3 regions of the Vibrio sp. Isolate22 genome follow, and region 3 is predicted to be linked to each of the others. Evidence: riboswitches for the same ligand, from Rfam matches in the RefSeq annotation. Region 3 holds a riboswitch; each other region holds the start of a gene.
What was found. A riboswitch is a leader RNA that binds a small molecule or an ion and turns the genes downstream of it on or off. The one in region 3 is predicted to bind thiamine pyrophosphate.
Positions count from the first base shown of each region.

Region 1 (4,240 bases), on a different contig from region 3:
GCGGTATTGGCTCGTCAATTAGGTCACAAGGTTACCGGTAGTGACGCGAATGTTTATCCTCCAATGAGTACTTTGTTGGAGTCGCAAGGGATTGAAATTATTGAAGGGTTCGACCCAAGCCAACTAGAGCCTAGGCCTGACCTGGTGGTTATCGGAAATGCGATGAGCCGCGGTAACCCATGTGTTGAGTATGTCTTGGATAACAACCTTAGATACACATCTGGCCCACAATGGCTGCAAGAGTTCTTGCTGCACGACCGCTGGGTTCTTGCGGTGTCCGGTACTCACGGTAAAACCACGACATCCAGCATGCTAGCTTGGATCTTGGAAGATTGCGGTTATGCTCCCGGCTTTTTAGTTGGTGGGGTATTGGGTAACTTTGGTATATCTGCTCGCTTGGGTGAAAGCATGTTCTTCGTCGTAGAAGCTGACGAATACGACAGTGCTTTTTTCGACAAACGCTCTAAGTTCGTTCATTACCACCCAAGAACCTTGGTAATGAATAACCTTGAGTTCGATCATGCCGACATTTTTGACGATCTTGAAGCGATCAAACGTCAATTCCACTATTTAGTGCGAACTGTGCCAGGCAATGGTCGTATTTTCTCACCTAAGCAAGATACCGCTATTCAAGATGTTCTATCACGTGGCTGCTGGAGTGAGACAGAATCGAGTGGCGAAGCTGGCGATTGGGATGCCAAAAAGCGAGTTAAAGATGGCTCTCAATTTGAAGTTTACTTCCAAGGTGAGTGTGTTGGTACGGTAGATTGGGACCTGGTTGGTGATCACAACGTCAACAATGCTCTTATGGCGATTGCTGCGGCAAGGCATGTGGGTGTGACGCCAGATTTAGCGTGCGAATCGTTAGCGAAATTCATCAATACTAAACGTCGTCTAGAGTTTAAAGGCGAGGTTGCTGGTGTGTCTGTTTATGATGATTTTGCCCATCACCCAACGGCGATTGAACTTACGCTCGGTGGTTTACGTAATAAGGTCGACTCGAAAAAAATCATTGCCGTTTTAGAGCCTCGTTCCGCCACCATGAAGCGTGGTGTGCATAAAGAAACCTTGGCTGATTCGCTCAAACAAGCGGATTCCACCTACTTATTCCAACCGGACAACATTGATTGGTCGGTACAGGATGTCGCAGATGCTTGTCATCAGCCTGCACATGTTAGTGATGATATGGATGTATTTGTTGCTAAAATTGTCTCAGAGGCGCAAGCGGGCGACCAAATTCTGGTAATGAGTAATGGTGGCTTTGGTGGTATTCACCAGAAATTGTTGGATGCGTTAGCCCTTAAAGGTTAATCCAATCCACGACCTTATAATTTGAAGTAACTGAGAACATGACAAAACACGATAAAGCGATAACTCTTGCCTTCACTGGCGCATCTGGTGCGCCTTACGGATTGCGCTTGCTTGAATGCTTGTTGGCAGCAGACTATCAAGTCTGCCTGCTAATTTCGTCGGCAGCACGAGTGGTGTTGGCTACAGAGCATGAGCTCAAGTTACCTGCTGGGCCGGATGCGGCAAAGCAAGCCTTGGTTAAGCACTTGGGCTGCGATCCAGAAAAGCTAGTGGTGTGCGGTAAAGATGACTGGTTCTCTCCAGTTGCATCAGGATCTGCAGCGCCGAAGCAGATGGTGGTTTGCCCATGTTCTGCGGGCAGTTTGGCATCCATTGCTCATGGGTTATCGGACAACCTGATTGAGCGCGCAGCAGATGTGGTGATGAAAGAGCGAGGTCAGCTGTTATTGGTGGTTCGTGAAACGCCATTCTCAACGCTACATCTAGAGAACATGCACAAGCTATCGACGATGGGGGTAACCATCATGCCAGCCGCTCCAGGTTTTTATCACCAACCTAAGTCAATAGAAGACTTGGTCGATTTTATGGTGGCGCGCATTCTGGACCATCTAGGTATTGACCAAGGTTTAGTGCCTAGATGGGGCTACGATCAACGTAATTGATCCAAACTTGATAGCTTATTGTTAAAAATCGAATTACAATTCCGGACACTCATCGGGGAGCAAACCATTCAAATTATGAATGCGAGCTGAGATCAAGCAGGTGCTTGGGACCCGTAAACCTGAACCAGATAATGCTGGCGTAGGAATTGAGTTAGGAACAACCTCTATCGTTCTCCTCCCTCAAACCTGTGCCGCTCAGACCATGGAGAGCGTCCAGTGAAATTCACATTAACTACCCTTGCTGTTACTACAGCTATCTCTTTTTCTGCCTTTGCTGCAGACGATACGTTAACCGTATACACCTATGACTCTTTTGCTGCGGATTGGGGCCCTCGTCCTGCCGTAGAGAAAGCATTTGAAGAAAAGTGTGGCTGTGATGTGAATTTTGTCGCGCTCGAAGATGGCGTATCTATTCTTAACCGTTTACGTCTTGAGGGTGGCAACAGCAAAGCTGACATTGTTCTGGGCTTAGACAACAACCTGATGGCTGAAGCGAAAGCAACAGGCTTACTGGCTGAGCACAATGTTGATACATCATCGGTAACACTGCCAAATGGCTGGGACGATAATACCTTTGTACCTTATGACTTTGGTTACTTCGCTTTTGTCTACAACACAGAGAAGCTAGCAAACCCACCGAAAAGTCTGAAAGAGTTGGTTGAGCAACGTGAAGACCTGAAGGTTATCTACCAAGATCCACGTACATCAACACCTGGCCAAGGCATGATGCTTTGGATGAAATCGGTGTACGGTGATGAAGCGACAGCGGCGTGGAAGAAGCTAGCTCAGAAAACGGTGACGGTAACTAAAGGCTGGTCTGAAGCTTACTCTATGTTCCTAGAGGGTGAATCTGATCTAGTATTGTCTTATACCACTTCTCCGGCTTACCACATCATTGCAGAGAACGATTCTAAGTACGCAGCTGCGAACTTTGAAGAGGGGCATTACACTCAAGTGGAAGTAGCTGCAAAGGTCAAAGGCAGTAAGAATGAAAAGCTTGCTGATGAGTTTATGGCGTTTATCCTAAGTGATGAATTCCAATCGGCGATGCCAACAGGTAACTGGATGTACCCTGTGACAGATGTTGAGCTACCTAAAGGTTTCGAACAACTGACGGTACCTCAGCAAGCGTTAAGCTTTAGCTCTGAAGAGATCGCCGAGAAGCGTAAGCCTTGGATTCGTGAATGGCAGAGTGCACTTACTTTTTAATTTACTTTTAAAAGAATGAACGACCTGTATTTAAAGCCATTCTTTATGTTTGGAATGGACTTTTTACGGTAACAATCAATTTATGATAAAGAAAACGCCTAAGGTCGGTATTTGGGTCGCGATACTCATTACCGCCTTCGTGGTTTCAGCAGTAGGGGCATTGCTTAGCAATGCCCCTTCTCTTGATATCAGCCAAGTATGGTCCGATCCCTACTATTGGCATGTAACGAAGTTCAGTTTTTATCAAGCGACACTCTCAACGGTGCTGAGTGTTGGCTTTGCTATACCTATTGCACACGCTTTGTGCCGCAGACAGTTCTTTGGACGAGCGCTACTGTTAAGGCTCTTTGCGTCGACCTTGGTTCTGCCTGTGTTAGTCGGCGTCTTTGGCTTACTGGCTATTTACGGCAACAGTGGTTGGTTAGCTAAGTTCGTGGCGAACTTCGACATTGAGTTACCATTTTCGATTTATGGCCTGAATGGTATTTTGTTGGCACACGTCTTCTTCAATCTGCCTTATTCCTGTCGCTTACTTCTGCAAGCGTTAGATACCGTGCCTGCTGAGCAGCACAAGTTATGCGCACATTTAGGCATGAGTCATTGGAACAAATTCAGGTGGGTAGAATGGCCTCGCTTAAGGCAACAGTTACCTCATGTATGTGGCTTAGTCTTCATGCTGTGCTTTACCAGTTTTGCTACCGTGATGGCGCTAGGCGGTGGCCCTAAATCAACCACTATCGAGCTCGCAATTTATCAGGCGATTAAGTTCGACTTTGATCTGCAAGCGGGGGCTTTGCTGGCGATATGGCAAATGCTGTTATGTGGCGTGTTAGCGGTGAGTATTCAGCGCCTGTCTAAGCCTATCTCAGTGACCGCGAGTCAGCTGTCGGAAGAAAAGTATTTGGTTAAGGACAGCTGGTGGTCAAAAGCTTGGGATAGCTTTTGGATCATCATGGTCTCAATACTCGTATTACCGCCACTGTTGATGGTGCTTGTTAGTGGTATTAACGCTCAGTCATTGGCTGTACTGAGCAGTGAGCCGTTTTGGGCGGCGTTGA
Region 1 covers NZ_JAKEUW010000047.1:36,347-40,586, reverse strand. Annotated here, with positions in the region: gene mpl (UDP-N-acetylmuramate:L-alanyl-gamma-D-glutamyl-meso-diaminopimelate ligase) at 1-1,311, shown strand, start outside; gene L1D55_RS20605 (flavin prenyltransferase UbiX) at 1,350-1,973, shown strand; TPP riboswitch at 2,017-2,136, shown strand; gene thiB (thiamine ABC transporter substrate binding subunit) at 2,190-3,182, shown strand; gene thiP (thiamine/thiamine pyrophosphate ABC transporter permease ThiP) at 3,265-4,240, shown strand, end outside.
Region 1: it holds a riboswitch for thiamine pyrophosphate, as region 3 does, so the genes downstream of both, thiB (thiamine ABC transporter substrate binding subunit) here and thiC (phosphomethylpyrimidine synthase ThiC) in region 3, are expected to answer to the same signal.

Region 2 (4,240 bases), on a different contig from region 3:
TGTGTTCCGAATCCGCGAATGCATGACCTGAAACTAGCGAAGCAAGCAGTGCCACTGCACCTACCAATTTGGTGTTTTTCATAGTTAACCTTTCCTTTTGAATATTATTATTGTGTTTGTCGATCTAATTTCTAACGAGGTTTGTTTAGTTAAATAGCCTTGAGCGAAGCCTTATTAAACAAAGAGTTATTGAGCTAGCCATCACTGGTTCTCCCAAGGGATAGCTTTTTTGAGTAATTTGTCTGTGATGAAGTAGAGCGAGATAGAGAGCACCGCCAAGATAAACAAGGCAGCAAACATCTCATCAATGATCATGCGCGCATTGGCTTGCAGCATTAAGTAGCCTAGCCCCTCACTCGAACCCACCCACTCGCCGACAACCGCGCCAATCGGAGCGATAACCACAGCCACACGAATACCTGACGCCAATGTTGGCAGAGCGGCAGGAAGTTGAATGTGGCGTAGCAGTTGCCATTTCGATGCACCCATCGTCTTAGCGAGATCAAGATACCCAGTCGGAGTATTTCGCAGGCCGTCATAACAACAGGTAGTTACAGGGAAGAAAATTATGATTGCCGCCATCACTACTTTTGAGGCGATACCATAGCCAAGCCACAGCATCAGTACTGGCGCAATCGCAAATACAGGGATCGCTTGGCTAGCAATCAAGATCGGCAACAGCCAACGTTTCAATGGCTCGAACATCAACATCTGCAAAGCGAAAAATAGCCCCATCGTCAGACCTAGTAATAGCCCTAGTAAGATCTCTTGTGCGGTCACCCAGGTGTGTTTGAGCAACACATCGTAGCGTTCAATCAGCTTGAGAAAGACTTCTGCTGGCGCTGGCAGAATAAAGCTTGGCATTTCGAAAACCACGACCACAAGTTGCCATAAGCCGAGAATCACAACACTGCTAATTAGCAAACGCGTGACGGGATTCATCTGACTTGAACGTTCAGTGCTAGTCTGTACATTCGTCGGCTGAGTGACAGCTTCACTTCGCGTAAAATCAGTCATAATCACGCTCCAACTGCTCTAAGATCGCCTGTTGTAACTCGGCACACTCACCATCGAGCACTCGTGGCGTCGCCGTGTGAGGCACAGATAAAGAGTGAGCACTCGCAGGCGTGCCTTGCAACACATATAAGTTATCCGCCAAACGCACCGCTTCTTGCGGATCATGGGTGATCAACACAACGGTTTTATCTCTCAACAGTTCACACGCTAAACTCTGTAACTTGTGTCTTGTTACCGCATCCAACGCAGAGAAAGGCTCATCCATCAACACGACAGGTTTGTCTTGCATTAAGGTGCGAGCTAACGCAACACGCTGGCGCATACCTCCAGACAACTGATCCGGCATAGTATCTGCGTAATCGGCCAAACCAACTGAAGCGAGTAACTCGAACGCTCGGTTCTTTTGCTCTGCGTTTTGATGCTTGTTAGTAGTGTTCTGGAAGCGATGGCTCAGGCATACATTGTCGATAACCGACAACCATGGCAGTAACAAATCTTGCTGTGCCATGTATGCGATACGATCAGTTAGAGGCAGTTCATCAGACGTTGCCAATGTACCCTGCCACTCCACCTTGTCTTCCAACAAACCTGCCAAATAACGCAATACCGTCGTTTTCCCACAACCACTGCGCCCAAGTAGCACTGTCCACTTACCTTCGCTTAAGTTAAGTGACAGCCCCGACAGGGTCGCGTGCTCGCTATCTTGGTAACGCAACGTCGCATTGCTAAGTTGAACGCCAACCGTATTAACGGACATTACCGTGCCCAGCGAAAAAGTGATTTACTGGGCCATGACCTTGACCGACTTTCAACTCGTCAGCATGGGCAATCGCGCGTGAAATGTATTGTTTACCCAGGTCTACAGCCTCTGGGAGCGTGTTGCCTTGAGCCAAGAAAGAAGCAATAGCAGAAGAGAGCGTGCAGCCCGTTCCATGAGTGTTTTTGGTAGGAAAACGCTTCGCGCTAATCACAGCAGATGTAGTTGGTAGAATCAGTAAGTCATTGCTGTTTTCATCTTTCTCTAGATGACCACCTTTTAGCAGAACGGCTTTAGCACCTAAAGCGCGCAGATCTTCGATCATGTCCTGCATTTCGGCTTCGCTTTCAGGAACGGCTTTTCCTGTCAGTGCAGCGCCTTCAGGTAAGTTAGGCGTAATAATGTCGGCGAGCGGAATCAGCTCTTGTTTTAGCGTAGTGATAGCTGAGTTTTCTAGAAGAAGGTCGCCGCTTGTCGCGACCATTACCGGGTCAATTACCAAGTGTTTTGGTTGGTATTGTTTGATTTTGTCTGCAACGACTTTGATGATTTGCGAATCCGCCAACATACCAACTTTTACCGCCACGATATTCAGATCGGTGAACACCGCATCTAACTGGCTGGCAACATGCTCAAGTGGGATTGGAAAAATGGCTGATACGCCTTGAGTATTCTGAGAAGTAATCGCAGTAATCACCGAACAAGCAAAGCTACCTGTTGCAGACATGGCTTTAATATCCGCTTGAATACCTGCACCGCCGCCACTATCAGAACCAGCAATGGTTAAAACAATCGGAGTATTGACCACCGAAGATTGGTTGTGTGGTGTTTGAGTATTCTGAAGTGGCGCTTGAGTGTTGGAATGCTGCGTCATGATCGCTCCTACTATCTAAAAGACGTAAGAGAACCGAACTTTGGCCGTAAAGAGATTGTGGAAGTGAAACCAATGAGAGATCATTGTTAGACCACATAGACAAAGTCATCATAGTTCCCTACGCCAGTGTTAACTGAATCAGGTTCAACGGGTCTCGAATAACGATCTCAGCAAATACCAATTAAGGTAGATGCCCCCCGACTATTGATAACGATAGTAACAGCACTCTCGCGACTGAGATACTCATTTTATTCATTTATAAGATACAAGCATGAATAAAATTCAATTTAGCTTTGTTAACAAGCACTTAGTTTCGCTGATTATTTGGTTGTGATTGAATAAATAAACACATGACAATCAACAACATACCTATCCAACCGACCAAAGGTATACGCTCCCCCACAATCCAAACAGCCAATACGGCGGCAACCACAGGCTCAAGCAAAGTAATCAAATTCGCACTACTTGCGGTGACATGTCGTAACCCGAAACTGAACGCGATATAACCCAAACATTGAGGAAGTAACACCAAGTAACTCACCACGAATACGTTCGTGCTTGAAGCGAATAGATTGTCACCAGTGAACCACAGCGTTGGTAATAACAACATTGCACCTAAACCAAATATGCTGCCCATTGCCGCTTGCGACTTAATGCCTTCGTCTATCTGAGCTTTTGTCGCCCACGAATAAATGGCGTAACACAACCCAGCAACCAAACCTAAACCAATACCTAAAAGCTTCAGGCCATCATTAGGTTCGCTCCCCACTGACGACTCAGAAAATACCAATAATCCAATACCAACCACGCCAATGGCAAAGCTCGTTAGCCAACGTTTATTAATATTATTATTTTTGCTAATAAGACACTCTAAAAGTGCAGAAAAGAACGGAGCAGTAGCTATCGACACCACCGTTCCCATCGCGACACCCGATAATTTCATCGAGGAGTAGAAAGCCAAAGGATAAATTGCCAAAGCCAGTGCACTCGCTGCTAGCAGCTTTTTGTTGAGCAAAAGCTTATCAAGTGAAGACAGGATCTTTCGATACGCCAAGACCGCCTGTATTAAGCCGCCGACGCCCATTGAAAAAGCACCAATCGCTAATGGGCTGAGATCAGGCGCAAAGCTTGCGGCTGTACCTGTCGTGCCCCATAAAACAGATGCAAACACGATAGCTAAAGTGCCTGTTTGGAATTCGTTAACGCGATTGATGGCAAGATTCATTGCTATTACCTAGTCTATTTTCATTTCTGAAATAGATAATAGTGAACATACTTTGGTTTTAGTTTGCAGAAAGGACGCTATTCTTGTTTTGGAAGACTCTCTTTCACCGAACCCAAAAACGCCCTTGGAGACATGCCAAAGTGCTGAGAGAAGCGTCGACTGAATGCAGACAAGTCGCTATAACCCACATTTTCTGCGACCAATTGAACGGGTAAATCGGTATGACTTAGCAAGGCTTGTGCTTTCTCCATACGATAACGAGTGATGTATTTAAGCGCACTGATTCCAATACACTCTTTAAAGCGCTTCTTAAATTGAGTGGGACTCAAGCAAGCCGTTTCTGCAAGCTTAGAAATTGATAGGGGCT
Region 2 covers NZ_JAKEUW010000079.1:8,224-12,463, forward strand. Annotated here, with positions in the region: gene L1D55_RS24900 (ABC transporter substrate-binding protein) at 1-82, opposite strand, end outside; gene L1D55_RS24905 (ABC transporter permease) at 202-1,017, opposite strand; gene L1D55_RS24910 (ABC transporter ATP-binding protein) at 1,010-1,774, opposite strand; gene thiD (bifunctional hydroxymethylpyrimidine kinase/phosphomethylpyrimidine kinase) at 1,764-2,648, opposite strand; TPP riboswitch at 2,747-2,858, opposite strand; gene L1D55_RS24920 (EamA family transporter) at 2,956-3,873, opposite strand; gene L1D55_RS24925 (AraC family transcriptional regulator) at 3,951-4,240, opposite strand, start outside.
Region 2: it holds a riboswitch for thiamine pyrophosphate, as region 3 does, so the genes downstream of both, thiD (bifunctional hydroxymethylpyrimidine kinase/phosphomethylpyrimidine kinase) here and thiC (phosphomethylpyrimidine synthase ThiC) in region 3, are expected to answer to the same signal.

Region 3 (4,240 bases):
TATTCGATAACCTCGCCTAGTGCGAGGTTTTTTCGAATCTAAAGTATACAAAGTTTTAGGGGTGTAGCTCCAATTGGCAGAGCAGCGGATTCCAAATCCGCGTGTTGGGAGTTCGAATCTCTCCACCCCTGCCACATTAAAAGGCTCTAGCAGAAATGCTAGAGCCTTTTTACTTTTCACAACTCCAAATTCCAGTCAACTATTCCCTCGTTTCGCTAGTTCTGATGAAATAATGTAAGTGCTTACTTATCTCAGCCTCATTTATTAATAGCCAAACCACAAACTTCATTTCTTTATGAGAATTATTCTCAATATTTTGTTACATTTTGGTCGTTATTACTAAAAGGCTACAAATATGGATATCTCTCGTCGTAAATTTATTCAATCATCTCTTGCTATATCGGCACTCACAGTACTTCCTGCTTGTTCAATGAAGCGATCTGTTGATGAGAAGGGAGGATATGTTTATGACTTAACTGCTGAGCCTTCGTCTGCTGAAATTGTACCTGGGTTTACTACTAACGTTTTGGGGTTCAATGGCCAGATCCCTGCGCCGACAATTCGCTGTCGGCAGGGCGAAAAAGTTACGATTCGTTTCACTAATAAACTATCAGAACCAACTACAATTCACTGGCATGGTTTAAGAATCCCTATCGAAATGGACGGGGTGCCTTTCTTGAGTCAGCCACCAATCATGCCCGGTGAAACGTTCGTCTATGAATTTACTCCGCCGGACGCGGGTACGTTCTGGTATCACCCACACATGAACAGTGTTAAACAACTTGGTATGGGCTTAGTTGGTCTAATTGTTGTTGAAGAGAGCACATCACCTCAGTTCGATGAAGAGCATGCTTTGATGCTTAAACACTGGCACCTTAATAAACAAGGTCAGTGGAAGGACTTAATGATCCCACGTCTTAGCGCTCGTATGGGCACTCCTGGGGAGTGGAGCAGTGTTAATGGAGTACATGAGCCTACTTATCAACTAAAGCAGCATGCAACGACTAGGCTTCGTATAGCCAATGTCGATAATACAATCACGTATCCTATCGCTGTTGAAGGTGCTGAGGCATGGGTTATTGCTATAGATGGTAACCCGATAAAGACACCTTATAAGCTGACTCAACACAAAATTGGTCCAGGTATGCGTGTCGACATCGGACTTATTGCTCCAAAGGCTGGCAAGCGTGTGAATGTGCTGCAAATGAAGGGACGTTTTCCTTTTTCCTTATGTGAGTTTGAGGTTGTAGATTCCGCGCTCATAGAAGGCCAAACACTTCCGCTATTACCTCTTAATCCTGTACCTAAGTTAGATCTCGCTAATGCAGAAGAGATCGATTTTGTGTTTGAGTGGGAAGGGGCGGTGTCGCCGGTTTCCAAAGACGGGAAATCCATGCCTAAGTTTTGGCTGACCAATAAAAGAGCCTGGGAGGGGATGAGTAAAGACAATATCCCAGAACCACTCGCTACATTAGAGCTCGGCAAGACTTATATATTCGATCTTAAGAATGTTACCCAATACCATCACCCGATCCATATACATGGTCATACGTTCACGGTACTTGAGTTAGATGGCAAAAAAATTGAGGAGCCTTTTCACACGGATACCGTGTTACTTGGAAAGAACGGCCGAGCGAAAGCGGCATTTGTAGCGGACAATCCCGGACGTTGGATGTATCACTGTCATGTGATTGAACATATGAAAACAGGACTGATGGGTTATATCGAAGTTAAGTGACACCTGTAACGTTTAATATTTGCGCATACATTCTTAGTTTCCATCCTCGCTTTTATCGGCTGTAAAGCTAGAATATAGGGACTGTTATTTGGGAGGATTCATGGGTCAGTTATCTATTTTAGGCTTTATTGCCATTGGTGGTGCATTTGGTGCTTGTTCACGTTATCTGATTTCAGAGCTGTGTGTACTACTGCTAGGGCGTGGTTTTCCTTATGGTACGCTAACTGTTAACGTGATTGGTTCTTTTATTATGGGTTTACTGATCGCTGCATTTGAAAATGAGATGGTTGCAACTGAACCATGGAGACAGATCATTGGCTTGGGCTTTCTTGGTGCTTTGACTACATTCTCAACTTTTTCGATGGATAACGTTCTTTTAATGCAGCAAGGCGCATTTTTCAAAATGGGACTAAACGTACTACTCAATGTGGTGTTAAGTATCTCTGCAGCATGGTTCGGCTTCCAACTTTTGATAAAGTCATAAAATCTTCTTACGATTTGTTAACAACTCGGCTTGGTTTATCCAAGCCGTTTTTATATACTCGATAGTACTTGTCGGAGTGCCATATGGCTGAGACCGTTAACTCGGGATCCGTTGAACCTGATCAGGCTAATACCTGCGAAGGGAACAAGAGTAGATATCTAACTAGAATCCCTCTAGAGATCTATCACCAGATCACAGCTGTATTTCTTACCGTGATCCCTCTTGTAGCATCAATCCGTCAAGCATTTTTATCCCAATAAATAATGGCTAAAAGCCAAGGAAAAATGCTATGTCGAGTCGTAAACGAGCAAGACTGGAAGCGAAGAATTTCATCGATTCTTTATCAGTACAACCTTATCCAAATTCAAAGAAAGCTTACATCCAAGGCTCTCGCGAGGACATTCAAGTCCCTGTACGAGAGATATCACTCGCTGATAGCCTTGTTGGTGGTACCAAAAAAGAGCCTGTATTTGAACCGAATGCACCTATTCATGTCTACGACACCTCCGGTGTTTATACCGACCCAACGCACGAGATAGACCTTTATAATGGCCTTCCAAAGCTAAGAGAACAGTGGATTGAAGAGCGTAGTGATACTGAACTATTAGATGATGTTAGCTCCGTGTACACCAAAGAGCGCTTAGAGGACGAAACCTTAGACGAGCTTCGTTACGGAAACCTACCTAGAATTCGTCGTGCGGCTGGCGAGCAATGTGTGACTCAGTTGCACTATGCTCGTAAGGGGATTATTACTCCTGAGATGGAATACATTGCTATTCGCGAGAATATGGGACGTCAGAAGTTCGCAGATGAGCAACTGAACCACCAACACCCTGGTCATAGTTTTGGCGCAAATCTTCCAAAAGAAATTACCCCTGAATTCGTACGTAAAGAGGTAGCTGAAGGTCGAGCTATTATCCCTTCAAACATCAACCACCCAGAATCAGAGCCGATGATTATTGGCCGTAATTTCCTCGTGAAAGTAAACGCAAATATCGGTAACTCTTCGGTAAGCTCTTCGATTGAAGAGGAAGTTGAGAAGCTGGTTTGGTCAACTCGCTGGGGCGGCGACACGGTGATGGACTTGTCGACTGGTCGAAATATTCATGAAACACGAGAGTGGATTCTACGTAATAGTCCAGTGCCAATTGGTACGGTCCCTATGTATCAGGCGCTTGAAAAAGTGAATGGCGTAGCCGAAGACCTTAACTGGGAAGTGATGCGTGATACCTTAATTGAGCAAGCAGAGCAGGGCGTCGACTACTTTACGATTCATGCTGGCTTGCTTCTTCGCTATGTCCCTATGACGGCTAAGCGTGTTACCGGCATTGTCTCTCGTGGTGGTTCTATCATTGCGAAATGGTGTCTTGCTCATCACCAAGAAAGCTTCTTATACACCCACTTCCGTGAAATTTGTGAGATATGTGCGAAGTACGATGTAGCACTTTCATTAGGTGATGGCCTACGTCCTGGTTCTATTGCTGATGCTAATGACGAGGCTCAGTTTGCTGAACTTCGCACCTTAGGTGAACTGACAAAAGTGGCGTGGGAATATGATGTACAGGTGATAATCGAAGGCCCTGGGCACGTTCCAATGCACATGATCAAAGAGAACATGGATGAGCAACTAGAGCATTGTCATGAAGCGCCTTTCTATACATTAGGCCCGCTTACTACAGACATTGCCCCTGGTTACGACCATATCACTTCTGGTATTGGTGCAGCGATGATCGGTTGGTACGGCTGTGCGATGCTTTGTTACGTGACTCCTAAAGAGCATTTAGGTTTGCCAAACAAAGAGGATGTGAAGACTGGTTTGATTACTTACAAGCTGGCGGCACACGCTGCTGATTTGGCAAAAGGGCATCCAGGCGCACAAATCCGTGACAATGCACTTTCTAAAGCGCGCTTTGAATTCCGCTGGGAAGACCAATTTAACCTAGCACTAGACCCGGATACAGCCCGCTCTTTCCATGATGAAACCTTGCCACAAGAATCAGGTAAGGTTGCGCATTTCT
Region 3 covers NZ_JAKEUW010000046.1:37,691-41,930, reverse strand. Annotated here, with positions in the region: tRNA gene L1D55_RS20355 (tRNA-Trp) at 58-134, shown strand; gene L1D55_RS20350 (multicopper oxidase family protein) at 356-1,738, shown strand; gene crcB (fluoride efflux transporter CrcB) at 1,839-2,222, shown strand; TPP riboswitch at 2,285-2,383, shown strand; gene thiC (phosphomethylpyrimidine synthase ThiC) at 2,512-4,240, shown strand, end outside.